Regions from separate parts of the Janthinobacterium sp. BJB304 genome, predicted to be linked through region 2. Evidence: predicted binding sites of a transcription regulator. Region 2 holds the regulator's gene; the other holds the start of a gene.
What was found. The regulator FliA, encoded in region 2, starts transcription of late flagellar genes. The targets are predictions, from matches to a motif close to CTAAAGTTTNNNNNNNNNNNGCCGNTA.

Region 1 (14,636 bases), on a different contig from region 2:
CGAGCACAAGAAAGCCGAAGAACAGCAGCGGCAGCCAGAAGGTCAGGCCGCCCGCTTCCACGGTCGCCGGGGCCTGTTTTTGCGCCGGTGCGGGGAATTGCTCCTGGTTCAGCAGGGTAGCGATGGCGCCAATGCCGGCCACCAGGCCGCCGTAATAGTCGTTTTGCTTGAAATGGGGGGCGATGACGTCTTGCAGGATGCGTTTCGATTGCGCATCGGTCAGCACGCCCTGCACGCCACGGCCCGCTTCGATGCGCAAACGGCGCAAGGACGATGGGTTGTCCTTCGCCACCATCAGCAGCACGCCGTCATCGACGCCCTTGCGGCCCAGCTTCCAGGCATCCGTCACGCGGATGCTGTATTGCTCGATGGCTTCCGGTTCCGTGCTCTTGACCAGCAGCACGGCGATCTGGCTGCCCGTCTTGGCTTCGTAGTCGGCCAGCACGCCTTCCAGTGCCGCTTTCTGCTTGTCATCGAGCATGCCGGCGTTGTCCGTCACGCGCGCCGCCAGCGGCGGCACGGGCTGCAAGCCCTGCGCGCTGGCGGGCAAGGCTGTCCACAGCAGCGCCGTCGCCAGCGCCGCCAGATAAGACCAGGCTTTCATCTTATTTGCCGAAGTTGACGGTCGGCGCGGTCGAAATGGCTTTTTCGTTTTCCACCGTGAACGAAGGCTTGACCTTGTAGCCGAAGACCATCGCCGTCAGGTTGTTCGGGAAGCTGCGAGCATGCACGTTGTAATCTTGCACGGCGGCGATGTAACGCTGGCGCGCCACGGTGATGCGGTTTTCCGTGCCTTCCAGCTGCGACTGCAAGTCGCGGAAGCTGGTGTCGGCTTTCAGATCAGGATATTTCTCGGACACCACCATCAGGCGCGACAGGGCCGACGACAGCTGGCCCTGCACCTGCTGGAATTTTTCGAAGGCGGCCGGGTCGTTCAGCACTTCGGGCGTGATCTGGAAACTGGTGGCGGCGGCGCGCGCCTTGGTCACCGCTTCCAGGGTTTCGCGCTCGTGCGTGGCATAGCCCTTGACGGTGTTGACCAGGTTGGGGATCAGGTCGGCGCGGCGCTGGTACTGGTTGACTACTTCGCCCCAGGCGGCCTTGGTGGCTTCGTCCTTGCTCTGGAAGTCGTTGTAGCCGCAGCCCGTCAGGATGCCGGCCAGGACGGTGACGCTCAGGGCCAGGCGCAGCCATTTGGTGAATTGATTGGTGATTTGCATGATGGGTTCCGTGCAGAGTAAAGGAGGTGGGGCAAATATACCTGAAACGGCCCGCCATGTCGGTTTAATAAGCGCCGGCCGCCGCCTCAGCCTGCCTTCCCTGGCCAGCGCCGCGTTACAATACGGGGTTTGCAACTGAATATAGAGAAGGTGTGCCGTGAATTTCATCAATAAATTATCCGCCGCATGGACGGCCAATAATTCCCTGCTGTGCGTGGGACTGGACCCCGACCTGGCGAAACTGCCGGCCGAACTGCGCGACTTGCCCGATGGAATCACCACCTTTTGCACGCGCATCATCGATGCCACGGCCGACCTGGCCTGCGCCTTCAAGCCGCAGATCGCCTATTTTGCCGCGCTGGGCGCGGAAAAGCAGCTGGAAGACATCTGCCGCTACGTGCGCGAAAATTACCCGCACATCCCCCTGATCCTCGACGCGAAACGGGGCGACATCGGCGCGACAGCCACGCAATACGCGCGCGAAGCGTTCGAACGCTACGGCGCTGACGCCGTCACCGTGAACCCCTACATGGGCGAGGATTCGCTCGATCCCTACCTGGCGTGGAAAGACCGCGGCGTGATCATCCTGTGCCGCACCTCGAACCCGGGCGGCTCGGACCTGCAATTCCTCGATACGGACGGCGTGCCCCTGTACCAGCGCGTGGCGCGCCTGGTGGCCGAGAAATGGAACAAGAATGGCCAGTGCGCGCTCGTCGTCGGCGCCACTTTCCCGGAAGAACTGGCGCAAGTGCGCGCCATCGTGGGCGACATGCCGCTGCTGGTGCCTGGCATCGGCGCCCAGGGCGGCGACATCGCCGCCACCGTCGGCGCGGGCCAGACGGCGAACGGCATGGGCATGATGATCAGCTCCTCGCGCGCCATCATCTACGCCACGCCGCAGGACGGCGAAGACTGGGCCGACGCGGCGCGCCGCGTGGCCATTGAAACGCGCGATGCGATCAATCAACACCGCGCAGCGTAGGTCGGATTAGCGGCGACGCCGCGTATCCGACACCACCACGCTCGGGCCAACAATGTTGTCGGATTACGCTCTACGAGCTAATCCGACCTACGGCCGTATTGGTGGTTCAATGAGTAGGTCGGATTAGCGGCGTAGCCGCGTAATCCGACAATATCGGTAACGTCAACAATGTTGTCGGATTAGCGGGGCCTTGCCCCGCTAATCCGACCTACCCGGCCTGGTCCTTCAGTCGCGCATGGGCGCCACCATCTCCGCGTAATCGTACAATTCGCCCAGAATCTCTTCTCCCCGCTCATCGACCGATTCCGACAGCACGTCGATTTCCGTAAACAGCATCTCGATGGTACGGGCGCCGCCGTCGCCGTCGAACAATCGGGCGGCGCGGTGCTGTTCCCAGCGCAGGCTTTCCGCCTCGCTCAGGGTTTGCGGGAAATTGCGTGCGCGGTAGCGGAACAGCAATTCCTGCAGGCGCTCGTCGGCAAACGAGGGGCGGGCCGTGGCCAGCTTGGCCGGCGTTTCGCGACGCAAGGATTCGAGCAGGCGGCGGTCGTCGTTGCTGACGAAACCGTTGTACAAATCCTCATCCACGTCCAGGGCCGTATTGGCGCCCGGGCGCTGGAACACTTCGGCCCAGATGGCATCCATGTTCGGCGCCGCGGCGGCCAGCTGGGCGTTGATCTTCGCCGCATCCACGTCGATGCCCCATTGCGCGGCCATGGCCGGCGACAAGGTCTTTAAATTGCCGACCAACATGGGCGACTTGTTCAAATGGACGCTTTTCACGGGCAGACGCGTCATCCCTTCGGGCATGGCTTCCTTGCGCGTGAACAAACGCGTGCGGATGGTGTCGGCGTCCAGCTCGAACAGTTCGCGCGGGTCGTAGGCGCAGTCCCAGACGAGGATTTCATTTTTATTGCTCGGGTGCGTGGCCAGCGGCCAGACGACGCCCAGGCAACCCCGTTCGGCGGGGAACATGCCCGACACGTGCAGGAAGGGCTGGCGCTCGCCGGCGGCCAGGTGCATGCCCATTTCGCTGGCGACCCTATCCTTCTTGTGCAGAGCCAGGCAGAATTCGAACAGTTTCGGCTGCTTTTCGCGGATCAATCGTGCCAGGGCGATGGTGGCGCGCACGTCGGACAGCGCATCATGCGCCGCTTCGTGCACGAGGCCATTGGCCTTGCTCAAGTGTTCCAGTCTAAAGCTGGTCTGGCCATCGTCGCGCTTCGGCCATTGAATACCTTCCGGGCGCAGCGCGTGCGTCATGCGCACCACGTCGAGGATGTCCCAGCGGCCGCAATGGTTTTTCCATTCGCGCGCGTACGGGTCGATCAGGTTGCGCCAGAACAGGAAGCGCGTGACTTCATCGTCGAAACGGATGGTGTTGTAGCCGACGCCGATGGTGCCCGGCTCCGAAAAGGCCGCTTCGATGGTGGCGGCGAACTGGTGTTCGGGCACGCCCAGCTGCAGACATTGCTGCGGCGTGATGCCCGTGATCAGGCACGATTGCGGATCGGGCAGGAAATCATTTGCAGGCTGGCAATACAACATGATCGGTTCGCCGATCTCGTTGAGTTCGGCATCCGTGCGGATCGCGGCGAACTGGGCCGGGCGGTCGCGGCGCGGCTGGGCGCCAAAGGTTTCGTAGTCGTGCCAAAGAAAGGTCTGGTTAGTCATTGATGGTCGTAACTTAATGTTGCTGAATGGGTTATCCGGGCCGCTAAAAACAAGCCGCCGCTTCAGTTTTCTGAAAACCTGCCGATACTACACGAGAGGATGGTCATCATCGCGTTTCCCGCATGGTGGCATACATTGTCCGTTCAAGGAGGTCTATCGTGTCAATTCCCATCGCCGCAGGCGGCAATTCCACCCCTTCCGTGACTTCCGTCAGTCCGGGCGTTGCCGGCAAGGACGATAAAGTCCAGCAAAAGGATGGCGTCAACGCTGAAATGAGCGTGAATGACCGCAGCAAGCTGCAATTGAACGCGTCCATCATGCAGGCGTCGCTGAACGTGTCCATCGGTTCCGAGAACGAACCGCTGGCGCTGCTGTACAAGACGGCCATCACCAACATCAATGAAGCGCTGAAAGGCCAGTACGGCGACGATGCGATCCAGAACGCGGCGTCGCAGGACAACAGCGCCGAAGCGACGGCGAGCCGCATCGTCTCGCTGTCGACGGGGTTTTTCGACGCGTTCAAGAAACAGAACCCCGACATGGACGACGATACGGCCCTGACCAAGTTCATGGACACCATCAGCGGCGGCATGGAAAAAGGTTTCAAGGAAGCGCGCGACATCCTGGGCGGCTTGAAAGTGCTGAACGGCGATATCGCCGGCAATATCGACAAGACGTATGAGCTGGTGCAGAAGGGCTATGCGGATTTCATCGCGGCGCACAGCAGCAAGAAGGATGATGCGGCCAAGCCGGATGCTGCCAAGCCGGCCGACAGCAAGGCTGCCTGGGCTACAGCATGACCCGGTTGCGGCCCGATGCTTTTGCCCGGTAAAGGGCAGCGTCGGCCGCCGCGATCAGCGCTTCGTCGTCCTGTTCGGCTGCCAGGCTGGCCACGCCGAAGGAACCCGTGATGTGCGGCAGCGCGCTGCGCATATCGGCGAAGATGACGGCTTGCTGCATGCGTTCGCACAAGCGTTCGGCGACCCGCAAGGCCACGTGTTCGCTGGTATCGGGCAAGATCACCATCATTTCCTCGCCACCATAGCGCACGGCAAAATCCGTGGGCCGCAGGGCCGCGCCCAGCACTTGTGCGGCAATGCGCAGCGCCTGGTCGCCCGCCTGGTGGCCGTGCGTGTCGTTGAAACGCTTGAAATGGTCGAGGTCTATCATCACCAGCGACATCGGCGAGCCGCTGGCGTGGGCCGTGACTATCATGGTCGGCAATAAATCGGTGAGCCAGGCGCGGTTGTACAAACCCGTCAGGCTGTCGACCATCGACATCTGGCGGTAGAACTCGCCCAGTTTCTGCCGGCGGCGCAGCAGGGCGTTGGCGGCGCGGATGCGGAAAGACAGCAGCCGCAGCAGGTTGCGCGCCAGGCCGTTCGATTGTTCGATCAATTCCCAGACGACGGCCGCGTCGATCACCAGCAAGTCAGTTTCTTCCAGGGCGGAAATGGCGGCCAGGTTGCTCGCTTCATCGAGCACCGATTGTTCGCCCACGCTTTCGCCGGGCAAGACCTTGCTGACGGTGCCGTCATCCATGCCCGTGTGGATGTCGGCGGCCACGGCCAGCGAACCGCGCAGGACGATATACAGGCTGGTGCCCTGTGTGTCGGCAATGGCTTCGCCCGCTTCGAGGCGCATGACGGGGCAGGGCGCCAGCATGGCGGCCGTCTGGCTATCCGCCCCATCGCGAAATAGCTGTAAATCGCCGATGTTGCAGCCTGAAGCGCCGAAGTTGCCGATCTGTTCCACAATCACACTTTCAAAAAGCCGGCGCGCGCGAGCAGGGGGCCGGTAGCTTCATGATAGCGTAAAGCGGCCTTGGCTGTAACGGCAAAGGCTTGCTTGGTGTCACTTTCTGTGGGAAATACGACAATTATTTCATTGCCGTGTTAATAAGTTGAAATGCTTGCTGTTCTACTATGGATGTTGTCGCGCAGGAAGGTGGCTCCAGATGTGCAAAGGCAGCCTTGAACGGCTGCCTCAGTCTCTGGAAATCCTGCAGGAGGGGAGTTACTCGGCGGTTTCTTCCGCTTCGGCCGTATCGATCACGGCATTCTTGCCGGTGGCGTGGCGCTTGCTGTCTTGCAGGCGGCCCAGGGCGCTATCGATGGCGCGTTTCAGTTTGTCGGTGGCGCCGGCAACGGATTGATGCACGGTGGCGTTCTGTTCGGTCACGGCAATCGGTTGATAGCCAGCAACGCGTGCTTCCATGACGCAGCGGATATCGTCGGCGCCGCCTTTCGGGCCATTCGTGTCGCTGATATGGACTTCGATGCGGGTCAGGTTGTCGCGGAAGCGGCTCAGTGCGCTTTCAAGTACGGATTGCACATGTTCGTTCAGTCCAGCGGTGTTGGCGATGGTGCTGTCGGTATGAATATTGATTTGCATATGCTTACTCCTGTCAATTCAAAAAAAACCCATCTCAGGCGTGCTGCGGCCTGGTTGCTGCCTCATGCACATGACGTCTGTGCATGGAACTTATCTTACTCCTCTTTCCAGTATTTCAAGAGGGTGCGCACGATTAAGATGAGCTTAACCCTACACCCAGGTCAAGTTTCCTCGCGGAATTTTTTCAAGCCGGCGCCAGCTTTATCCATTGATGAGGCCGGCCGCGATATTGATCGACAGCCCCAGCACGACCAGGTTGAAGAAAAAGCTCAGCACGGATTGCCCCAGCACGATCTGCCGCATCAGCCGCGTCTGTACGGAAACGTCCGACGTTTGCACGGCCACGGCGATGGTGAAGGCGAAATACAGAAAATCCCAGTAATCGGGGTTTTGCTCGTCGTCGGGAAATTTCAGGGGGCGTACTGCGGGGTCGGCCTGGTAATACAGGTGGGCATAGTGGAAGCAGAACAGGGTGCCGACGAGGAACCAGGAACCGACCAGTGTCAGGATCGTCAAGCCGTAATGCAGCGCGCGCTCGTCGGGCGCCATGTCTTTCATCGAAGACAGTTGCGAGACGATGGCCACCAGGCTCATCACGGATGCGACGGACAGGGCCGACAGGACCGTGGTGGCCCGCTCATCCTGGCGCGCCGCCATCACCTTGACCTTGTGATGGTTGGCGCGCATCATCATCCAGGCCATCGTCGCCAGGTAGAACCAGACGGCGACATTCCACGCCGTCAGCAAACGCGTCATCTGTTGCCAGGAAGAGGGCAACAGCAGGCCGACCGCCACGCCGATGGCCGTGGCCATGCTCAGGTGGGGGCGGCTGCGGATGAAGCCGTGCAAGGGAAGCGTGATTTTCATGGTGCAAGTTCGTCAGTGGCAATAGCGCATCTTAGCCTTTAGTTTGCGGTCGCGGTGGGCGTCCTGGCGGCCGCTTCCTTTTCGTGGTGGGGGAAGCGGTCCATGCGCGACAGCACGGGGAACAGCACGGCCCACACGCCCGTCACGGCCAGGGTGGCGGCCCCCCCGAAGAGCACGGCGCGTACCAGACCGAACCAGCCGGCCGTCAAGCCCGATTCGAATTCGCCCAGCTCGTTCGAGGCGCCGATGAAGACGGCGTTGACGGCGCTGACACGGCCGCGGATTTCGTCCGGCGTCTCGAACTGCACCAGCAGGTGGCGGATGTAGACGCTGACCATGTCGCCGGCGCCCATCAGGAACAGCGCCGCCAGGGCCAGCGGGAAATAGCTGGTGCTGCCCAGCACCAAGGTGCCCAGGCCGAAGACGGCCACGCCGCCGAACATCCAGGCGCCCACCCGGCGCGTGATGGGGAAGAAGGCCAGCGCGATCGAGCACAGGGCCGCGCCGGCGCCCGGCGCCGTGCGCAGCAAGCCCAGTCCGCTGGGGCCGATATGCAGCACGTCATGCGCGAGCGCCGGCAGCAGGGCCGTGGCGCCGCCGAACAGCACGGCGAACAGGTCGAGCGAAATGGCCCCCAGCACGATGGGTTTCGACCAGACGAAGCGCAAGCCTTCGAGCAAGGTGTGCCAGCTGGCGGGTTCGCGCTTGACCACTTGCGGCGCCGGCGTGGTGGCGCGCATCAGCAGCACGGACAGCACCAGCAAGGCCGACGAGATCAGATACACGACCTTGGGGCCGAAGTAATACAGCAAGTCGCCCAGAGTAGGCCCCAGGATGATGGCCACGTGCGAGCTCGACGAACTGAGTGCGAGGGCGCGGCTGAAGTGTTGCGTGGGCACCATGTTGACCAGCACGGCTTGCGTCGCCGGCATCATGAAGGCGCGCGCGCTGCCGAACAGCACCAGCACGGCGAACACGGGCCAGACGATGGAAATATTGCTTAACGTAAACGCCAGCAGGGCCAGCGCGCAGGCGAGCTGCGCCGTCAAGCACCAGGCGATGATGTTGCGGCGGTTGTAGCGGTCGGCCACGTGGCCGGCCGGCAAAATCAAGACGAGGAAGGGGGCGAACTGCGCCAGGCCGATCAGGCCCAGGTCGAACAGGCTGCCCGTGATCTGGTACACCTGCCAGCCGATGGCCACGCTTTGCATCTGCACGGCGACCGTGCCCAGCACGCGGGCGGACAGGTAACAGGCGAAATTGCGGTGACGCAGGATACTGAAGCCGTTGCCGGCGGAAGCGAGAGACATGACATTTCCAGGGAACAGCGGGGTGGGGCGGGTGACGGCAGCGGATGCAGCGCCAGCAGCACCCCGCTGTCTGGATGCTTATTTGGCCAGGTCGGCTTCCGTGGTGAAAGCGTCGGCGTAGAACTCGTCGGCTGGCAGCCGGCACAATTGCACGAAATCGCGGTTGGCCGATTCGACGACGATGGGCGCGCCGCAGGCATACACCTGATACGCGGACATGTCGGGCAAGTCGGCGATGACGGCCTGGTGCACGAAGCCCGTGCGGCCGCCCCAGGCGTCTTCCGGCAAGGCTTCCGACACGACGGGCACATAGGTGAACTGCGGCAAGTCGGCGGCCCACTGGCGGCACAGCGCATCCATGTACAGGTCGTGCGGACGGCGACCTCCCCAGTACAGGGTGATTGGGCGCGGGGATTGCTCGTTGATCATGTGCTCGACGATGGCTTTCAGCGGGGCAAAGCCCGTGCCCGAGGCCAGCAGCACGACGGGCTTGTCGGAATCTTCGCGCAGGAAGAAGGTGCCCATCGGGCCTTCGAAGCGCAGGATGTCGCGCTCCTTCATCGTGCCGAACACCTGGTCGGTGAACAGGCCGCCCGGCAGGTGGCGGATGTGCAGGGTCACGGGACCGCCTTCGGCGGGCGCGCTGGCCATGCTGTAGCTGCGGCGTTTGTTGTCACGCAACATGATTTCGATATACTGTCCGGCGCGGTAGTTGAGGCGCTCGCTGGCCGGCAACTGCAGGGTCAGCACGACGACGTCGGGGGCGACCTTCTCGATGGTGGTCACGCGCGACGGCATTTTCTTGATCGGGTAGTCGCTGCTGCCCGCCACTTCGCGCGCTTCGATGATGAGGTCGGCTTCCGTGGTGGCGCAGCAGAACAGGGAAAAGCCGGCAGCTTCCTCTTCCGGCGTCAGGGCGCGTTGCTGGTGCGCCTTGTGCTGGACGGTGCCGGCAAGCACTTTGCCCTTGCAGGAACCGCAGGCGCCATTTTTACAGCCATACGGTAAGCCCACGCCGGCGCGTATCGCCGCCGCCAGCACGGTTTCGTCCGCTTCACAGCTGAACTGGTGGCCGCTGGGCTGAACAGTAACTTGAAAAGTCATACAATCCTTGAGATGAAAAATATGTTAAAGCACTCTTTGCGCAAGCCCTCAGGCTTGCCGCGCCTGCTGATCCTCGGCTGCGGCGACGTCGGCATGCGGTTGCTGCCCCTGCTGCGCGCGCGCTTTCGCGTCTTTGCCGTCACCAGTCAGCCGGTGCGCCGCGCGCAGCTGCGGGCAGCCGGCGCCGTGCCCATCGTGGCCAATCTCGACGACCGCGCCAGCTTGAAACGGCTGGCGGGACTGGCGACGATGATCGTGCACCTGGCGCCGCCCTTGTCGTCGGGTTTGCTGGACCGGCGCACGCGCAATCTGGCCGCCATTTTACCCGAGCATGCACGCATGGTGTATGTGAGTACCAGCGGCGTGTATGGCGATTGCGGCGGCGCCTGGGTCGATGAAACGCGGGCTGTGGCGCCCGCCAATGCGCGGGCGAAGCGGCGCGTGGACGCCGAACAGGTCTTGCGTGGCTGGGGCGCGCGCCGCGGCGCCACGGTGGCCATCCTGCGCGTGCCCGGCATTTATGCGGATGACCGCCTGCCTTTGAAACGCTTGCGCGAAGGCACGCCGGCCCTGGCCGCGGATGACGACGTGTACACCAACCATATCCATGCCGATGACCTGGCGCGCATCATCGAACGGGCCTTGTGGCGGGGCAAGCCGGGACGCGTGTATCACGCCAGCGATGACAGCGAACTCAAAATGGCCGAGTATTTCGATGCCGTGGCCGATACGTTTGGGCTGCCGCGCCCGCCGCGCCTGCCCCGTGCCGAGCTGCGGCAAGTGGTCACGCCGATGCTGCTGTCGTTCATGTCCGAATCGCGCCGCCTGCACAATACGCGCATCAAGCGCGAGCTGGGCGTGCGCCTGCGCTACGCGCGCGTGGCCGATGCCTTGCAGGCGCTGGCAGCCGGCGGGGGCCGCATCGGGTAAAATGGCCGGTTATCTGCGCACTTTGCTGGGCCGGCGCGCAGCGCGCCGTTCCCGCGTTGCGCCACTCACTTAAGGAAGACAGCATGAGCACCCTCACTTACGAAGCATACCTGGACGAGGTCACCACCGTCCTGACGGAATTGTACGACCTCGACGACGACGCCGCCATCAAGCTGGTCGTGGCGGCGCAGGACGCCGAATTTTTTGTCCCGCACGATGCGCATGAGGAAATGCGTACCGTGGAGCAAGCCAAGAAAGATGCGGTCGCCCTGTTCGAGCGCAAGCAGAACCGTCAGCAAACGCAGGAAAAACAACAACAGCGCGTGCGCCAGCAAAAGAAATAAAAATGGTGTGCTGTGCCTCTGGCCGTCAGGTCGCGGGGCAGCACGGGCTGCGGCGCAACGCCGGGACCGTGCCATTTGATGCAGCGCAAACGTGTCATGGCGCGCTGGCGATATGGTGAGCAATGTCGTCACGCGTCCGGGCTCTTGTGGCGGGCTCGGCATCTACAATTAGCGCGACGCTGTTTTCCGTCAGCAGGAGCGAGCAATGCGAGCTACGAGTCACCCCAGCAAGGAGCAGGTCCGCGCGTATATGCGCCGGCGCGAACGTGCGCTGCAGCCGCCGCCGCCGCCCGATGAAATTCGCCGGCAACTGGCCTGGTGCCGCATCGACGATTTTTCATGCAACTGCCTTTCCGTCACCCCGGCCGGCGTGGCCGCGCAAGGCTGGCAGCTATCCGCGGAAATGACCCGCCTGGGCGCCCTCATGGCGATTGCCTGGCTCATGCGCAGCGGCGTTCCTCATTGTAAAAATTGATGACTTGCAGCAAATTTTTCCGATTTGGGTTATCCTCTAGCACATTCCAAGTGCGTCAATTCTCTTCAATTATCACAATTTTGCTTTAAGTTACGCAAAAATCAACAATAGCGTGTATTATATTGTTTGTGGCGTAAAAGCCGCATAAGTGATGGCGCTTTTTAGTGTGTTTACCCTGAATTATAGCGAAAGAGGCATTCGGCTTCTTTTTGCTCTAATACAACAAGTACGGATTTTTGATCATGTCTCTCAAACAAATTACTTCTTTGCCTACCTACAACCCGAATCGCGTCCTCGATGCGATCATCGACAAGCTGCAACTGAAAAACGATGCCGCCTTGTCGCGAGCTCTGGAAGTGGCGCCACCTGTTATCAGCAAGATTCGTCACAACACCTTGCCGATCGGCGCCACGATCCTCATCCGCATGCATGAAATCAGCGATTTCAGCATTCGTGAACTGCGCGAGTTGATGGCTGCCTAAGAGCGCCTGACAGACGGCAAACTGAGAGGTGCCGTCTGGGTAAGTCAGGCTTGCCGCGTGCGGCAGCCACATCTGTTTTCCGCCGTTCTATTGCGGGTCGCGGTTCAGTACCGGACGATCGACATAGAAGCGCCCCATTTCCAGGCCAGTCGAAGACGATTTGACCACCGCTGCGGCCAGAGAGGCAGGCGCGCTGGAAAACGCGGTGCTGGCCGCGCCCGTCGCGCGGCCCGAATACGCCGTCGCCTGCACGGCCGCACTGGAAAACGCCGTCTGCACGGCCCGGCCCGAGTAAGCTGTGGCCTGTACCGCGGCACTGGAAAATGCTGTTTGTACCGCGCGTCCCGAATACGCTGCCTGTACCGCACGTCCCGAATACGCCGCCTGTACGGCGCGCCCCGAATACGCCGTTTCTGCGCGGATGTAATCTTCCCCGAACGTTTGCTCATACAACTGCTTCATGCGCTCGCCCACGCGATGGTGCGCCGCTTCGTCGTCTTCACCGCGCAAGCCGATGTACGGAAAGTGATGGAGGAAGTAACCGAACACCTGCTCGCAGTCCGCCGCATATTTCAGGGTGTCGAGGATGTGGTAGTGCCAGAAGGTATCGACATCCATCAGTGGCGCCGTTTCTTCTTCCGGAAACTGTTTCATCAGGATCAGGAAGCGGCGGTATTCGAATTCCACCGCATTTGCCTTTTCCAGGCTCCATCCTTCGCCTGACTCCCGGTGCATCAGCTTGACCTTGATCGCGTCCAAATTCAAATCGGCAATTGCCTTGAAACTGTCGTTCGTATCCATGAATGTCCTTTTGTAAAGAGCGTTGTGGGAAATACGGTGAAACAAGGGAAGGCGGCGGGTGTGTACTCCTGGCAAGTAGTCGAGGAATGCCTGCCCATGGCGGGCGGGCGCTGAGTTGTTCAACATCAATATTGCATCTAATTACGAAATATGCAAGCTGAGCTTGCTTCATGCGGGCGGGCGCCGATCAGCTGCTGGCCCGGCTTTCTTCCTGGTAGGGAAACGCGGTAGCGTCCGCGCCCAGCGGTACGCTGACGTGTACGCTCATGCCGGCGCCGGGGCTGCTTTCGATGTAGAAAGTGCCGCCCAGCAACTTGATGCGTTCCTCGATGCCCACCAGGCCAAACGAGCCCAGCTTGTTGCGCCCGTCGATGGCCGCGCCCACGCCGTTGTCGCTGATGCTCATCGATACCGTATCGCGGCACTTCTCCAGCTTGACCTGCACGCGGCTGGCATTCGCATGCTGGGAAATATTGCTGAGCGACTCTTGCAGGATACGGAACAGGGCCGTCGCGCACTGGTCGCTGAGGCAAATGTCGCCATGGCTTTCATGCACTTCGCAGGCGATGCCCGTGCGCTGGCGAAATTGCGCCACCTGCCATTCGACGGCCGCATTCACGCCCAGGTCCAGCACGGTAGGGCGCAAGTCGTTGATGATCTGCCGCACGCTTTTGATGGTGGCGTCGATCTGCTCCAGGGTCGAGCGGGCGCGCGCGTTCAGGCGCGGGTGGCGGCGCTGCGTGCGCGAGGCCAACATGTCGGCGTCGATGCGCAGCACCAGCAGGTTTTGTCCCAGGTCGTCGTGGATTTCGCGCGCGATGCGCTTGCGCTCTTCTTCCTTGATCTGGTCGGCGTGGGCCGCCAGCCGGCGCAGTTTCTGGTGCGACAGCTGCAGGCGGATCTGGCTGGCGCGCAATTCCTCCGTCATGCCCGTCGCCATCTGGATGGCGCGCCGGCGCGACGACGCCAGCGTGTGGAACAGCATGTACAGCAGCATGGCGCTGGCAAAGCCGATCAGCAGGGCCAGCCATGGCAAAAAGACATCGAAGCGCGTATACAGGTCGCTCTTGCGCACGCTGAACAGCGCTTGCCAGACGCGGCCATTGTGTTCGATCAGCATCGTGCTGCTCAGGTAGCGGCCCGAACTGCCGGGCAGCCACCACGGCGCATGCATGCCCGCCGTCGTGCTGTCGAAGATGGGACGCATGTCGTGCGGCAAGTTCAGTGCTTCGCGCGCCTGGGGGCCGATATCGAACAGGGTCAGGCGCACGTTACGCACCGGCATGTCGGCCAGCGCGCTGCGCATCATCGTCACCAGGTCGTAGCCGATGCCGACGGATCCCTGGTAAGCGGCGCGCCGCTGCTCCACCGTATCGACCGGCATGCCGTAGCGGTATACGGGCAGGCGCATGGCCATGCCCGTCAATTGGGGCCGGCCTTCCATCGGCACGGGCACGCCGGAATTGCTGATCTGCACGGAGTCGCGCGACTGCGCCAGCATTTCCGCGATCAGGGGGCGCGCGGCGATGTCATTGCCATACTTTTCCGGGGCGCTGGCAATCGGCTCAATGTACACCAGTACGGAATAACGGGCGCGCGGGGCGGGCGGATGGATGGCAAATGCCGGATAGCCGTCGCGCCCGGGCGGATAGTCGCGCTGCATGGCCGCTTCGAAGGCGCTGCGCTGCGCGTCGTCGAGTTCCTGGCTGTAATTGAGATTCATCACCCCCGGGTAGTTCTGTTGCAGGGCGATGTTTGCCACGTAGCGGTGGAATTGCTCCCGGCTCACGTGTTCGTTGGCGTGGAACAGGCTGGCCGTGCCGCGCAGCAGGTTGGCATACGACTTGACGCGCGATTCGATGTTTTTCCGCGTATTGCGGGCCAGATTGTCGAACAGGTCGCTGGCGTCGTTTTCGATCGACAGCGAGGCAGCCATGTAGAACAGCAAGCCCACCACTATCGACATCACGAAGCCGAGCAGCCAGAGCGGTTTTTTTTCAGCAGATAAGGGGTGTTCGCTGGCAGTAGAAGACATCGCCATCCGCATCAGGAA
Region 2 (14,636 bases):
GCCGCAAGCCCAATTCGTAACGATCGCCGAGGAAGAAGCAGGCCAGCGCATCGACAACTACTTATTAAGAGTGTGCAAGGGAGTGCCTAAAAGCCACATCTACCGGATCTTGCGATCGGGAGAGGTGCGCGTGAATAAAGGCCGTATCGATCAGCTGTACCGCCTCGCCGCCGGCGACGTGGTGCGCATTCCGCCCGTGCGCGTGGCCGAAAAGGCGCCCACGGGCGCGCCGGCCGCCGAATTCAAGATCATCTTCGAAGATGCGCAGCTGCTCGTCATCGACAAGCCGGCCGGCGTGGCCGTGCATGGCGGCTCGGGCGTGTCGTTCGGCGTGATCGAGCAATTGCGCGCCTCGCGCCCCGACGCCAAGTTCCTGGAACTGGTGCACCGCCTGGACCGCGACACGTCCGGCTTGCTGTTGCTGGCAAAGAAACGCACGGCGCTGACCAACCTGCACGAGCAGATGCGCGACGGCCTTACCGACAAGCGCTACCTGGTGCTGGTGGCCGGCGACTGGAAGAATGCGCGCCAGCATATCAAGTTGCCGCTGCATAAATATACGACGGCCGAAGGCGAGCGCCGGGTGGCCGTGCAGGCCGATGGCCTGGCGTCACACACGGTGTTTTCACTGTTGCATAAATATCACAACTTCGCCTTGCTGGAAGCGGAATTGAAGACGGGACGCACGCACCAGATCCGCGTGCACCTGTCGTCGTCCGGTTTCCCCATCGCCGGCGACGATAAATATGGCGACTTTGCCCTCAACCGTGCCCTGTTGAAAGCCGACAGCACGCGCGGCGCCCTGAAGCGCATGTTCCTGCACGCGCACCAGATCACGTTTACGCACCCTGAAACGGGCAAGACGATGACCCTGAACGCGCCGCTGGCTGCCGAATGCGAGCGTTTCTTGGTAAGCTTGGGCAAACCATTGGCCGTTGCCGCACGATAATTGGGAGTTACTTAACGATCCACCGCGTGCGCGCGACACTACTCACAAGGTAGTCAGTCGCCATCATTCATTCTCAAGGAGCCGGCGGCTATGCCGTCGGGAAACATGGCAAGAAAGCAATTTGATCTGATCGTCTTCGATTGGGACGGTACCCTGATAGACAGTACCTCGACCATCGTCAAGTGCATCCAGGCATCGGCCAAAGACCTGGGCTTGCCCATTCCCACCGAGTTGCTGGCCTCGCATGTGATCGGCCTGGGTTTGCAGGAAGCGATGCAACTGGTGATGCCCGACGTGGAGCCGAAATACCATGCGCGCATGGCCGAGCGCTACCGCTATCACTATCTGTCGCGCGACCATGAGCTGACCCTGTTTCCCGGCGTACACGAGATGCTGCTGGAACTCTCGCAGCAGGCGTACTTTCTCGCCGTCGCCACGGGCAAGAGCCGTGTCGGCCTGAACCGCTCCTTGAATGCCGTCAAGCTGCTGTCCCTGTTCGATGCGACGCGCTGCGCCGATGAAACGTTTTCCAAGCCCCATCCGGCCATGCTGCAGGAACTGACGCGCGAACTGGGGCAGGATATGCGCCGTACCGTGATGATCGGCGACACCAGCCATGATTTGTTGATGGCAAGCAATGCGGGTGCGGCCGGTATTGCCGTAGAGTATGGTGCGCATCCGGTGGCGCAGTTGCAAGCTTGCCATCCCCTGTATTCGGCCGCCACGGTGGCCGACCTGCACCAATGGCTGAGCGAGCACGCATGATGACTGATGTTACGGAAGTGTTGATTTGTGCTGCCGACGCCGTGGCCGATGGCGGCAAGGGCGTGCGCTTTCCCGTCTCGGCCGGTGGCGAAACGACCACGGGCTTTGTCGTGCGCCACGGCGGCAAGGCGTATGGCTACCTGAACCGCTGTGCCCACGTACCGATCGAACTGGACTGGGCCGAAGGCGAGTTTTTCGAGTCCAGCGGCTTGTACCTGATGTGTTCGACGCATGGCGCCATCTATGTGCCGGAGAGCGGCTATTGCGCGGGCGGCCCCTGCAAGGGCGGCCGCTTGCGTCCGATTCCCGTGACCGAGCGCGACGGCCAGCTGTACTGGCAGCCCGACGAGTATGTCCAGCCGCTGCCGGCCTGAAGCCCCGTGCAAGCATTATTGTAATTTAAACAAAGTGAACCATGAGCGAAAACACGAATGACAAGCTGGACAGCAGCGCGCCAGCCGCCGGCCACGGCGCCTCTGCGGGCAACTGGGAGCGCGACGTGCTGGAAAAGCTGGTATTTGCCACGTTGCAAGAGCAGCGCGCGCACCGCCGCTGGAGCATCTTTTTCAAGGTGTTCGGGCTGCTGATCGTGCTGTTTGCGCTGTGGGTGTTTTATGACTACAACACGGCCGACGACAGCGAAACCCTGGGCCGCCACACGGCCCTGATCGACATCAGCGGCGCCATCGAGTCCGAAGGCAGCGGTTCGGCCGCCGTCGTCATTCCCGCGCTGGACAAGGCGTTTTCCGATAGCGGCTCCGTGGCCGTGGTGCTGCATATTAATAGTCCGGGCGGCAGTCCCGTGCAGGCCGGCATGATCGTCGACGAGATGCAGCGCCTGCGCAAGGGCTATCCGGACAAGCCCTTGTATGTGGTGGTCGATGAAATGTGCGCCTCGGGCGGCTATTACATCGCCGCCGCCGCCGACCGCATCTACGTCAACAAGGCCAGCGTGGTCGGCTCGATCGGCGTGCTGATGGATGGCTTCGGCTTTACGGGCGTGATGGAAAAGGTGGGCGTCGAGCGGCGTTTGCTGACGGCGGGCGAGAACAAGGGCTTCATGGACCCGTTCAGCCCGCTGACGGAAAAACACAAGGCGTATGCGCAAGGCATGCTCAATGAAATCCATCAGCAATTCATCGAGGTGGTGCGCGCGGGACGGGGCAAGCGCCTGAAGGAAACGGCCGATACCTTCTCGGGCCTGTACTGGACGGGGGCGAAAGCCGTGGAAATGGGTCTGGCCGACGATTTCGGCACGGTCGACAGCGTGGCGCGCGACGTCGTCAAGGCGGAAGACATCGTCGACTACACGCAACATGAAGGTTTGCCGGAACGGGTGCTGAAGAAATTCGGCGCGGCCATGGGCGCGGGCGCCATGAAGGCGGCCGTGCAGCAGTCACAACCGGCGTTGCGCTGATGACATCACTCTTGGCTGGCAGGCAAGCCAGTCGAGAATGATTTTCAATAAGGGGGTAAATTGGCTTGAAAAAGGGGCTGCTTGGGCTATAGTGAAAGCGTAGTTCTTTTCAAGGAGGGGCGATATATCAACTATGTTGTCAGTACTAACTTGATTGGTAGGTCTTGGAACTACTCGCCGCATCGTAGATGTGGTTTTGAGTGAATTTACATTCCTCACTGAAGTCCCGATGGGGCTTGGGAACGGCGGCGCAATGCCGCCGTTCCCTTTTGTGCGTCGTCCGTGCCGGATGGACCGGTGTTGCCGGATCCTGTATCTGGGCGTGCTGGCAAGGCAGGCATGCGAGGGCTGGGCATGGCTGGTTGGATGGGCCGGTTTCAGACGGCGCAGCCGTTGCAGTGCGCGGGCACGCTGCTTGCCTGCCGGGTCGGCGTCGCGATGGTGCTGGCGTTGGTGCCGGAACTGATGTCAGGCGGCGTGTCCGCCATGGCGGGGGCGGTGTCGATTTCCGCGTTCGTGTTTTCGTCCGCATCCGCGTGCGCAAAACCTCCCAGTTCCAGCCAGCACATGAAATGGCATTGGGCCGCGGCATGCCAGTGCGTCTGGCTTGCTGGCGACGGCGTTGCGTCCCCGTCCTGCTGCGCAGGGGTGTTGCTCCAGCGCGCCACGCCGAGTCTGACCTTGTGCATGGCCGCCTGTTCCGCGGCGATGCGCGTGCGCATGTCGGCGATGCTGCCTTGTAAGGCGATGGTATCGGTATGCTTCATACAATGTCCTTGTGAGAGCAGTGGCGACTGCCACAATTCCTAAAGTAGGTTAGGCGGATTCCTAACGAAGTTTCAGTCTATCGATGCGATATTCCGAGCATTTGATATTGCTCAAAGGAATTGTCCATTTATATCGAAATCTCACCTTGTACTTCAGCTTATCTATGCCTGCGCAAGGCTGGTGCGCCCTTGGCGGCCTGGTGCCAACGCCAGGTGTCGCCGCTTCACGCTGCCAGCCGCTTCTGGTAAAGTCACGCCCATGAGTAAATTATCCCTAGACCGCATCCTGCAATCGCAGGGTTTTGGCACCCGTAAATATTGCCGTTCCCTTATCGAGGAAGGCGATGTCGTCATCGATGGCGTCACCCAGACCAATTACCGCACCACTGTCGAGACCGACGGCCTGGTGCTGCACGTGTTCGAAGAAGAGTGGGTGTACCGCGCCCACCTGTACCTGGCGCTGAACAAGCCCGCCAACTTCGAATGCTCGCGCAAACCCAGCCATCATCCCGGCGTGCTGACCCTGCTGCCGGAACAGTTCACCTGGCGCGAAGTCCAGCCCGTCGGCCGGCTCGACCACGATACGACGGGCATGCTGCTGATGTCCGACGATGGCCCGTTTATCCATGCACAATCGTCGCCGAAGCGTCACGTTCCGAAAATTTACCAGGCCACGACGCAGGAGCCCGTGACCGATGAACTGGTGGCCCTGCTGCTGGCCGGCGTGCAATTGCACGACGAACCGGCCCCGCTGGCCGCCCTCGTCTGCGTCAAGCGCGGCGAGCACCAGCTGGAAATCGTGCTCGAGCAAGGCAAGTACCACCAGGTCAAGCGCATGCTGGCCGCCGCCGGCAATCATTGCAGCGCGCTGCACCGTTCCGCCATCGGCAGCCTGACCCTGGAATCGCTGGGCATCGCGGAAGGCGAGTGGTGCTACCTGACGCCCGAGCAGATCGCTCTTCTCGCGTAAAACTCCTCTGACCGTCAAAGCCGGGAATGTCCCGGCTTTTTGGCGTCTTTAGCCTTCAATTGCCTGCATTTGACGAAGTTTTCCCTACATGAAATTAGCAACCCTGAACGATGGCACGCGCGATGGCCAGCTGGCCGTCGTCTCGCGCGACCTGAAAACGGCCCATCTGGCCGACGGCATCGCCTCGACCCTGCAAAAGGCGCTCGACGACTGGAGTTTCATCGCGCCCCAGCTGGACTTGCTGTACCAGACCATCAATAGCGGCCGCGGCCATCGCGCCTTCGAGTTCGATCCCGCCAACTGCATGGCGCCTTTGCCGCGCAGCAGTTTGCGCGTGGCCGGCGCTTCTTATCTGCAGCAGATCGAGCGGGCCTGCAAGGCCGCTGGCGTTGACGCACCCGCCAATCTGCGCGAATCGCCGCGCATGTACCAGGGCGCCAGCGACGATTTCCTCGGCGCCCATGACGACATCACCCTGGCGCACGAGCAGTGGGGTATCGATTACGAAGCGGGCATCGCCGCCATCACGGACGACGTGGCCATGGGCTCGACGCCCGACCAGGCGCACCTGAACATCAAGCTGTTGATGCTGGTCAACGACGTCACCCTGCGCAACCTGGCGCCGGACGAGCAGGCGAGCGGCTACGGCTTCCTGCAGGCGAAACCGGCGATGGCGTGCTCGCCCGTCGCCATCACGCCAGACGAGCTGGGCGACGCCTGGCGCGGCGGCAAGGTGCATTACGCCTTGCGTTGCAGCCTGAACGGCAAGTTGACGGGCCAGCCCCACGCGGGCGCCGACATGGCGTTCAATTACCCGCAATTGCTCGCCCATCTGTGCCAGACGCGCAACGCGCGCGCCGGCAGCGTGGTCAGCGCGGGCGGCATCGCCAACAAGGAGATCAAGAAGGGATTTTCCAGCATCGTTGAGCGACGTAACCAGGAGATGATCGCCGATGGCGTCGCCAGCACGCCGTACTTGCTGTTTGGTGATGTTGTTCGTTTGGAAATGCTGGGCGATGACGGCAAGTCCCTGTTTGGCGCCATCGAGCAGACCGTGAAACAGGCCGAAGCACGAAAAAATCGTTAGGAGCCCCGAGAAAATGGCCATGACTGCGTTGCAGCCCCTCGCCGTACTATTCGTACTGTCTTCGGGGCTGCGCCTTGTCCTGACCATTTTTCGGTCCCCTCTGAAATGGGCGCCTGGGGCGCCTTGTTTCATTCAGGCAAAGGAAAAGCAGGGGATTCGCCCCCCTTTTCCCTTGATGGCGTTGTGCTGATTGAACCGATAATGCGTCATGCCCAGTCCGTATTGCGCCTAGCCAGGCTGCAGGACTTCACCGGAGTTGATTGATGTCGGAAGACAGCGACGCAGAAAAGACCGAAGCCGCGTCACCGAAGCGCCTCGAGCAGGCGCGTGAGGAAGGCGACGTTCCGCGATCGCGTGAAGTGGCCACGTTTACGGTGTTGATGGCGTCCGGCTGCTGTCTGTGGTTTGCCGGCGACGCCATCGTGCGGCGGCTGACGGCTGTCATGGTTTCCGGGCTGACCCTGGACCGGGAGCAAATCCTCAATCCCGACGCGATGATGTTGCGCATCGGCTACGACGTGGGTTCCGTTCTGCTGACCTGCCTGCCGTACGCCGCGGCCATCATGCTCGTCGCCCTCGCGTCGCCCGTGCTGGTGGGCGGCTGGCTGTTCAGTTCCAAGGCGTTCACCCCCAATTTTGGCAAGCTCAACCCGATTCGCGGCCTGGGCAATATGTTTTCGAAGAATGCGCTGGTGGAGCTGCTCAAGGCCATCGCCAAGACCCTCGTCGTCGGCGTCGTCGCCTGGATGGTGATGCAGCATCAAAAGGATGCCGTGCTGGGCCTGTCGGTGGAATCCTTGCGCGCCGGTTCGGCCCATCTGATCAGTCTGCTGATCACGGCCTTCCTGCTGATCGTCGGCGCGCTGGGCTTGATCGCCGCCATCGATGGTCCGTACCAGATGTGGCACTACGCCAACAAGATGAAAATGTCCTTGCAGGAAGTCAAGCAAGAGGCGAAGGAGTCGGACGGCAATCCGCAAATCAAGGCGAAGATACGCCAGATGCAGCACGAAATGTCGCGCCGCCGCATGATGGCCGACGTGCCGACGGCCGACGTGGTGGTGACCAATCCTACCCACTACGCCGTGGCCTTGAAGTATGGCGAGAATTCGCGCGGCGCGCCGCAGGTGGTGGCCAAGGGCATCGACGAAGTGGCGGCGAAGATCCGCGAACTGGCGGGCGAACACAAGGTCGCCATCCTGGAAGCGCCCGCCCTGGCGCGCGCGCTGTACAAGCACACGGACATCGGCGACGAGATTCCCGAGGCGCTGTACGGCGCCGTGGCCGAAGTACTGGCCTACGTGTTCCAGCTGCGCAGCTACGGCAGCGGCCATGGCGAGCGCCCCGACAAGCCGAAAAAACTCGACGTGCCGCCCGAGCTCGACCCGCTCGACCCCGCATCGCAGACCAAACCCGCAGCAGACGCGGCAGACAAGAATAAAGGAAGCACACCATGAACGGCCTGACCATGCCAGCCTGGCTCAGCGGATTGAAAGGCAGCGCCAGCAAGGGTGTCGCCGCACCGATCATCATCATCATGCTGCTGGCGATGATGGTGTTGCCGCTGCCTGCCTTCATCCTCGACATTTTCTTCAGCTTTAATATCGCGCTGTCCATCATCGTGCTGCTGACGGCGCTGTACACGGTCAAGCCGCTCGACTTCATGGCGTTCCCGACCATCCTGCTTGTGTCGACCATGCTGCGCCTGTCGCTGAACGTGGCGTCCACGCGCGTCGTGCTGACGGAAGGCCATACGGGCGCCGACGCGGCCGGTAAAGTGATCGAAGCGTTCGGTCACTTCTTGATTGGCGGCAACTACACGGTCGGTATCGTGGTGTTTATCATTTTGACGATCATCAACTTTACCGTCGTGACCAAGGGTGCGGGCCGTATCGCCGAGGTGGGTGCCCGCTTCGCGCTGGACGCCATGCCGGGTAAGCAGATGGCCATCGATGCCGACCTGAACGCCGGCCTGATCGGCGAAGATGAAGCGCGCCGCCGCCGCACGGAAGTGGCGCAGGAAGCGGAATTCTACGGCGCCATGGACGGTGCCAGCAAATACGTGCGCGGCGACGCCATTGCCGGCATCATGGTCACCGTCATCAATATCGTCGGCGGCCTGCTGGTGGGCTTGCTGCAGCATGACATGGGCTTTGCCGATGCACTGAAAAACTACACCCTGCTGGCCATCGGTGACGGCCTGGTGGCGCAGATTCCTTCGCTGATCATTTCCACGGCGGCCGGTATCGTCGTCTCGCGCGTGGCCAGCGAACAGGACATCGGCACCCAGCTGGTGGGGCAATTGTTTGCAAAACCACAAGTGCTGTACATTACCGCCGGCATCATCGGTGGCATGGGCCTGATCCCCGGCATGCCGAACATGGTCTTCATCCTGCTGGCCTCGCTGCTGGCCGGCTCCGCGTATTTGATCAGCAAGAAACGCACGCAGGAAAAAGCGGCGGCCGAAAAGCCGGCCGAAGCGCCGCCAGCCACGGTGGCGCCCGAGCAGGAAGAAGCCAGCTGGCAAGACATCATGCCCGTCGACACCCTGGGCCTGGAAGTGGGCTACCGTTTGATCCCCCTGGTCGACAAGACGCAGGGCGGCGAATTGCTCAAGCGCATCAAAGGCATCCGCAAGAAATTTGCCCAGGAAGTGGGCTTTCTGGCGCCGCCCGTGCATATCCGCGACAACCTGGAATTGAAGCCGTCCGCCTACCGCATCACCCTCAAGGGCGTGGAAGTGGGCGTGGGCGAAGCGTTCAACGGCCAGTTCCTGGCGATCAATCCCGGCATGGCCAGCGGCACCTTGCCGGGCCTGGCCACGAGCGACCCCGCGTTCGGCTTGCCTGCCACCTGGATCGACGCCAGCCTGCGCGACCAGGCCCAATCGATGGGCTACACGGTCGTCGATGCGGGCACCGTGGTGGCCACGCACTTGAATCACCTGATCACCTCGCATGCGTCCGAGCTGCTGGGCCGCGCGGAAGTACAGTCGCTGCTCGACCACCTGGGCAAGGATGCGCCGCGCCTGGTGGAAGACCTGGTGCCGAAGATGCTGTCGCTGTCGACCCTGCAGAAAGTGCTGCAGAACCTGCTGGCCGAGGGCGTGCACATCCGCGACATGCGCACCATCATCGAAACCCTGGCCGAGCATACGGTCCATACGCAAGACCCGAACGACCTGACGGCGCTGGTGCGCGTCTCGCTGGGCCGCGCCATCGTGCAGCAGCTGTTCCCCGGTGCGGCCGAGTTGTCCGTGATGACCCTTGACAGCCGCCTGGAGCGCCTGCTGATGCAGGCGATGGGCAATGGCGGCGACGGCGCCGGCATCGAGCCGGGCCTGGCCGATACCATTGCCCACCAGGCGGGCCTGGCCGCGCAGCAGCAGGAAGCGCTGGGCCTGACGCCCGTGCTGCTGGTGCCGGCGCCGCTGCGCGCCCTGCTGTCGCGCTTCCTGCGCCGCGCCTTGCCGCAGCTCAAAGTGCTGTCGCATGCGGAAGTGCCGGAAACCAAGACGATCCGCGTTACGGCGCTGGTGGGGGCGCAGTAGTTGACATAGTTAATGCCGGGGTCAGACCCTCAACACCGCCAACATGAAGGTCATCGCCAACGTGCGAGGGGGACTCGGCGTCCCCGTCTGACCCCAGATGTCGTTAGCGTTAGTGGGGGTCTGACCCCAGCTTCTCGGCCCTTGCTTTTGGTCAAATAAACATCAATTTCCTGCCGGCAAACTGAATAACGGGTACTTTCCCGTCCTGTTCCTTCGATCATTTCCTGCAAGCATCGCTAATAATAGAAACTGTCCGGGTGATCTGTGTCCATGTGGAAGACAGCACCCAAGCAACAGGAGTCGATGATGGTCACACAGTTCAGCCAATATTGCGCCACCCCCGCCTTGGGAGGCCGGTCATGAATGTGAAGAAATTTACGGGCGCCTCGTCGCGCGATGCGCTGCGCAAGGTGCGCGAAGCATTGGGTCCCGACGCCGTGATCCTGTCGAACCGCCAGACCGATGGCGTGGTGGAAATCCTTGCGCTGGCCAATGACGATGCCGCTTCGCTGGCGTCGCCGCCGGCCGCGTCCGAAATGGCCCAGCCCCGTCCCCAGTTGCAGACCCAGTTCGCCACGCCGCAGCGTCCGGCCGCCCCGGCCCAGCGCCCGGCCGCGCCCCGTCCTGCCGCGCCGCGCCAGGCAGCCGGCGAGCCAGTGGACATGGCCCGCATGCAGCAGATGATGGCCAGCGCGCTGGCGCACGTCAAGGAAAACGCCGCCGCCGAGATGAGCGGCATGATGAATGAAATCCGCGCCATGCGCGGCATGATGGAAACCCAGCTGGCGGAAATTTCGTGGGGTTCGACGCAGCAGCGCGAGCCGCAAAAAGCCGTCGTGCTGCGCGAAATGCTGGCGGCCGGCTTCTCGGCCAGCCTGGCGCGCTACCTGATCGACAAGCTGCCCGCCGGCCTCGACGGCGCGCAAAGCATGCGCTGGATCAAGACCGTCCTGAGCCGCAACCTGAACACGGTCGCCAATGAAGACGCCATGCTGGAGCAGGGCGGCGTGTTCGCGCTGGTCGGCCCGACCGGTGTCGGCAAGACCACCAGCACGGCCAAGCTGGCGGCCCGCTGCGTGATGCGCCACGGCCCGGAAAAGCTGGCCCTGATCACCACGGACGCCTACCGTATCGGCGCGCACGAACAGCTGCGCATCTACGGCAAGATCCTCGGCGTGATGGTGCATTCGGTGAAGGACGAAGCGGACTTGCGCATCGCCCTGAAGGAACTCAAGAACAAGCACACGGTGCTGATCGATACCGTGGGCGTGAGCCAGCGCGACCAGATGGTGACGGAACAGGTGGCCATGCTGTCGGGCGCCGGCGCCGACGTGAAGCGTTTGCTGTGCCTGAACTCGACGGCGACGCAGGAAACGCTGAACGAAGTGGTGCGCGCCTACCAGGGCAGCGGCCTGGCCGGCTGCATCATGACCAAGCTCGATGAAGCGGCGTCGATCGGCAACGTGCTCGACGTGGTGATCCGCCAGAAGCTGAACCTGTTTTATGTGTCGAACGGCCAGCGCGTGCCGGAAGACCTGTACCTGGCCGACCGCGGCTACCTGATCGACCGCGCCTTCAAGCTCAAGCGCGACTCGGCGGCCACGCAGTTTTCCGACGCCGAACTGCCGCTCCTGATGGCGCAGGCGGCCGCCCGCAACAATGAAGCGCGCGGGGTGCACCTTGGCTAATTTCGATTTCGACCAGGCCGAGGGCTTGCGCCGCATGCTGGCCGGCCCGCAGCCGCGCGTCATGACGTTCCTCTCGGCCACGCCGCAGGACGACAAGGGCGCCATGCTGGTCAACCTGGGCGCTTCGCTCGCCTATGGCGGCAATGACGTGCTGCTGCTTGACGCCAGCGGCGGCAGCGATGGCGTGGCTGCACGGCTGGGACTGGCGCACGGCGCCAGCCTGCGCGACGTGGCGCGCCAGCAGTGCGGCCTGAACCAGGTCATCCATCAGGTGCCGCAAGGCTTCGGCGTGGCCAGCCTGGGCGCGCGCAACCACCTGATGGACAGCATGGACTATGCGGGCGAGGACGAACTGCGCCGCCTGGGCAAGACCTTCGAGGTGCTGGCGCGCCAGAGCGGCATCGTGCTGGTCGACGGCGTCGTGGCCGACGAGGGCGATTGCTTCCCCGTGCCCTTGATGGCCTCGTCGGATATCGTGGTGCAAGTGTCGACCAGCGCCACTTCGATCAAGGCGGCCTACTGCCTGATCAAGCGCCTGAGCCAGGAACTGGGACGCCGCCCGTTCGGCATTCTCGTCACGGGCGCTTCCGAATCCGAGGCAAAAGTGGTATACGATAATATGGCACAGGCGGCGAGCCGCTACCTGGCCGTGAAGCTGACCTCGATGGGTTCGGTGCCTGCCGATGAATATCTGCACCGCGCGGCGCGCCTGGGCCGCAGCGTGGTCGATGCGTTTCCGCTGGCGGGCGCCTCGGTGGCGTTTCGCGGACTGGCCGAGCGGCTGGCCCGTTCGGCGGCGCCGGTGCTTGGCGGCACCTTGTACCAGACGGGGAGCCCGCACCAGTTCAGCGCCTGAATCGAACCGCAGCACCAGATAAGATGAGAAAACAATAAGCAGCCTATGTACACGGTCAAAGGGAAATCGAACAAGGACTATTTGCTGACGGAGCACATTCCGCTGGTGAAGCGTCTGGCGCACCATATGAAGGCGAAATTGCCGCCTTCGGTCGAGGTCGATGACCTGATCCAGGCCGGCATGATCGGCCTGCTCGATGCCATAAGCCGCTATGAAGAGACGCATGGCGCGCAGTTCGAGACCTATGCCGTGCTGCGCATCCGCGGCGCCATGCTCGACGAATTGCGCACCAGCGACTGGCTGCCGCGCAGCATGCGCCAGAACATGCGCAAGATCGAAGAGGCGATGAGCACCTTGCAGCAGCGCCTCGGCCATCCGCCGACGGAATCGGAAGTGGCGAAGCTGCTCAAGATGTCGCTGGCCGACTACCAGGAAATGCTGGGCGACGGCGGCGGCCACCAGCTCGTGTATTACGAAGACTTTCATGACCCGGACGGCAATGACAGCTTCCTCGACCGCCACTGCGTGGACGAGGACAGCGACCCCTTGCGTTCCCTGCTCGATACCGATTTCCGGCAATCCGTGATCGATGCCATCGACGCGCTGCCACCACGCGAGAAAATACTCATGGGCCTGTATTACGAAGAAGAGCTGAACCTGAAGGAGATCGGCGCGGTGATGGGCGTATCCGAATCGCGTGTCTCGCAGCTGCATACCCAGGCCGTCGCGCGCCTGCGCGCAACCTTGAGGGAGCAGGCGTGGACTGGTCCAGCGTAATCGGGCTGGCGCTGGCGCTGGCGGGCCTGCTGGTCGGCCAGGCACTGGAAGGCGGCAAGATGGCCTCCCTGCTGCAGCCGGCCGCCTTCGCCATCGTCATCATCGGCACCTTCGGCGCCGTGCTGCTGCAGACGCGGTTGCGCACCTTCGTGCGCGGCCTGGAAATGCTGCGCTGGGTCTTCCTGCCGCCCGCCGACACGCGCGCCGCGCTGGCGCGCGACATCGGTCAATGGAGCCTGACGGCGCGCCGCGACGGCCCGCTGGCGCTCGAGCGGCTGATGGAAAACACGGCTGATCGCTTCAACGCCAAGGGCTTGCGCATGATCGTCGACGGCATCGCGCCCGACAAGCTGCGCCAGCTGCTCGACGTGGAAATTTCCGCCTACGAAATGGCCGAGCGCCAGGCCGTCAAGGTGTGGGAATCGGCGGCCGGCTATTCTCCCACCATCGGCATCCTGGGCGCCGTGCTGGGCCTGATCCACGTGATGGAAAACCTCACCGACCCGAGCAAACTGGGCAGCGGCATCGCCGTGGCTTTTGTTTCCACCATCTATGGCGTGGGCCTGGCCAATCTGCTGTTCCTGCCGGTGGCGAACAAGCTCAAGGCCATCGTCTCGCGCCGCGTGCTGCAGTATGAAATCACGGCCGCCGTGCTGTACGACATCGCCACGGGCGACCATACGCGCATCATCGAAGAGCGCGTGTCCAGCCTGCTGCACGAGCACTGATCATGATGCGGCGCGCGCGCAGGAAGTATGACGAGGAACCGGACAACCAGGACCGCTGGCTGATTTCGTACGCCGACTTCATCACTTTGTTGTTCGCGTTCTTCGTCGTGATGTACGCGATTTCGCAAGTCAACGAAGGCAAGTACCGCGTCTTCCAGAATGCCATCGGCCAGGCCTTCAGCCTGGAAAAGGGCGCGCCGCCCATCATCATGGAAGCGCCGCAGGCGATCCCGTTGCCGAATCCCGCCCTGAAACGCCGCACGGAAGCGATCCGCCGCGAGCGCGAACACATGACGCGCCTGGCGCAGGACCTCACGTCCACCTTGGCGCCGCTGGTCAAGGAAGGCAAGGTGCGGGTCACGCAGACGAGCCGCGGCGTGAGCGTGGAAATCAATGCCAGCGTGCTGTTCGACCCGGGCGCGGCGCGCCTGACGGCGGAATCGGACCAGGCCCTGCGCGCCGTCGCCGTGCTGCTCAAGGATGACACGCACGACGTGCAGGTGGAAGGGCATACGGACGTGCAGCCGATCAGCAATTCCAATTTTGCCTCGAACTGGGAATTGTCGGCCGCGCGCGCCAGCGCCGTGGTGCGCCTGTTCATCGCCAGCGGCGTGCAGGCGTCGCGCCTGACGGCGGTGGGCCACGCCGACAATATCCCGGTGGCGCCCAACGAAACCCCGGAAGGGCGCGCGCGCAACCGCCGGGTCGCCGTGACGATCCTCTCGGGCATCCCGGAAACGGTGACGGAAGTGCCGACGGCGCCTGTGGCGCCGGCACCGGTTCCCGCCAACTGAACGCCGCCGCTTGCTACAAGCGCGGCCATCTTTCTTTTATTTCTACCTATTATCTCTCCATCATGAAAAGCAGCTCCCTGGGCGGTCTCGTCTATTCCACTGAAACGGGCCGCATGTGTCCCGCCTGCCGCCAGCCGCTGGCGCAATGCGCGTGCAAGGCGCAAGCCAAGACGGCGCCGGCGGGCGATGGCGTGGTGCGCGTGTCGCGCCAGACCAAGGGCCGCGGCGGCAAGAGCGTGACCGTGGTCAAGGGCTTGGCGCTGGACGCCATCGCGCTGGCCCTGCTGG

Region 1: the regulator FliA is predicted to act here: its motif matches at 3,937-3,963, upstream of CSQ95_RS18180 (DUF5610 domain-containing protein).

The regions. Positions count from the first base shown of each region.
Region 1 is NZ_PDZN01000015.1:61,729-76,364, forward strand. It holds gene CSQ95_RS18160 (YgcG family protein) at 1-604, opposite strand, end outside; gene CSQ95_RS18165 (LemA family protein) at 606-1,220, opposite strand; gene pyrF (orotidine-5'-phosphate decarboxylase) at 1,378-2,202, shown strand; gene sbcB (exodeoxyribonuclease I) at 2,428-3,876, opposite strand; gene CSQ95_RS18180 (DUF5610 domain-containing protein) at 4,035-4,676, shown strand; gene CSQ95_RS18185 (GGDEF domain-containing protein) at 4,666-5,631, opposite strand; gene CSQ95_RS18190 (HPF/RaiA family ribosome-associated protein) at 5,893-6,270, opposite strand; gene CSQ95_RS18195 (DUF1345 domain-containing protein) at 6,472-7,137, opposite strand; gene CSQ95_RS18200 (MFS transporter) at 7,176-8,447, opposite strand; gene CSQ95_RS18205 (CDP-6-deoxy-delta-3,4-glucoseen reductase) at 8,526-9,551, opposite strand; gene CSQ95_RS18210 (SDR family oxidoreductase) at 9,564-10,481, shown strand; gene CSQ95_RS18215 (hypothetical protein) at 10,565-10,825, shown strand; gene CSQ95_RS18220 (hypothetical protein) at 11,031-11,300, shown strand; gene CSQ95_RS18225 (hypothetical protein) at 11,543-11,782, shown strand; gene CSQ95_RS18230 (glycine-rich domain-containing protein-like) at 11,870-12,583, opposite strand; gene CSQ95_RS18235 (CHASE domain-containing protein) at 12,771-14,618, opposite strand.
Region 2 is NZ_PDZN01000004.1:148,618-163,253, forward strand. It holds gene CSQ95_RS06340 (RluA family pseudouridine synthase) at 1-949, shown strand, start outside; gene CSQ95_RS06345 (HAD-IA family hydrolase) at 1,055-1,714, shown strand; gene CSQ95_RS06350 (Rieske 2Fe-2S domain-containing protein) at 1,711-2,088, shown strand; gene CSQ95_RS06355 (S49 family peptidase) at 2,130-3,131, shown strand; gene CSQ95_RS06360 (hypothetical protein) at 3,509-3,898, opposite strand; gene CSQ95_RS06365 (pseudouridine synthase) at 4,158-4,868, shown strand; gene CSQ95_RS06370 (fumarylacetoacetate hydrolase family protein) at 4,957-5,955, shown strand; gene flhB (flagellar biosynthesis protein FlhB) at 6,219-7,412, shown strand; gene flhA (flagellar biosynthesis protein FlhA) at 7,409-9,505, shown strand; gene flhF (flagellar biosynthesis protein FlhF) at 9,865-11,193, shown strand; gene CSQ95_RS06390 (antiactivator of flagellar biosynthesis FleN protein) at 11,186-12,049, shown strand; gene CSQ95_RS06395 (RNA polymerase sigma factor FliA) at 12,095-12,826, shown strand; gene CSQ95_RS06400 (flagellar motor protein) at 12,808-13,554, shown strand; gene motD (flagellar motor protein MotD) at 13,560-14,348, shown strand; gene CSQ95_RS06410 (translation initiation factor Sui1) at 14,411-14,636, shown strand, end outside.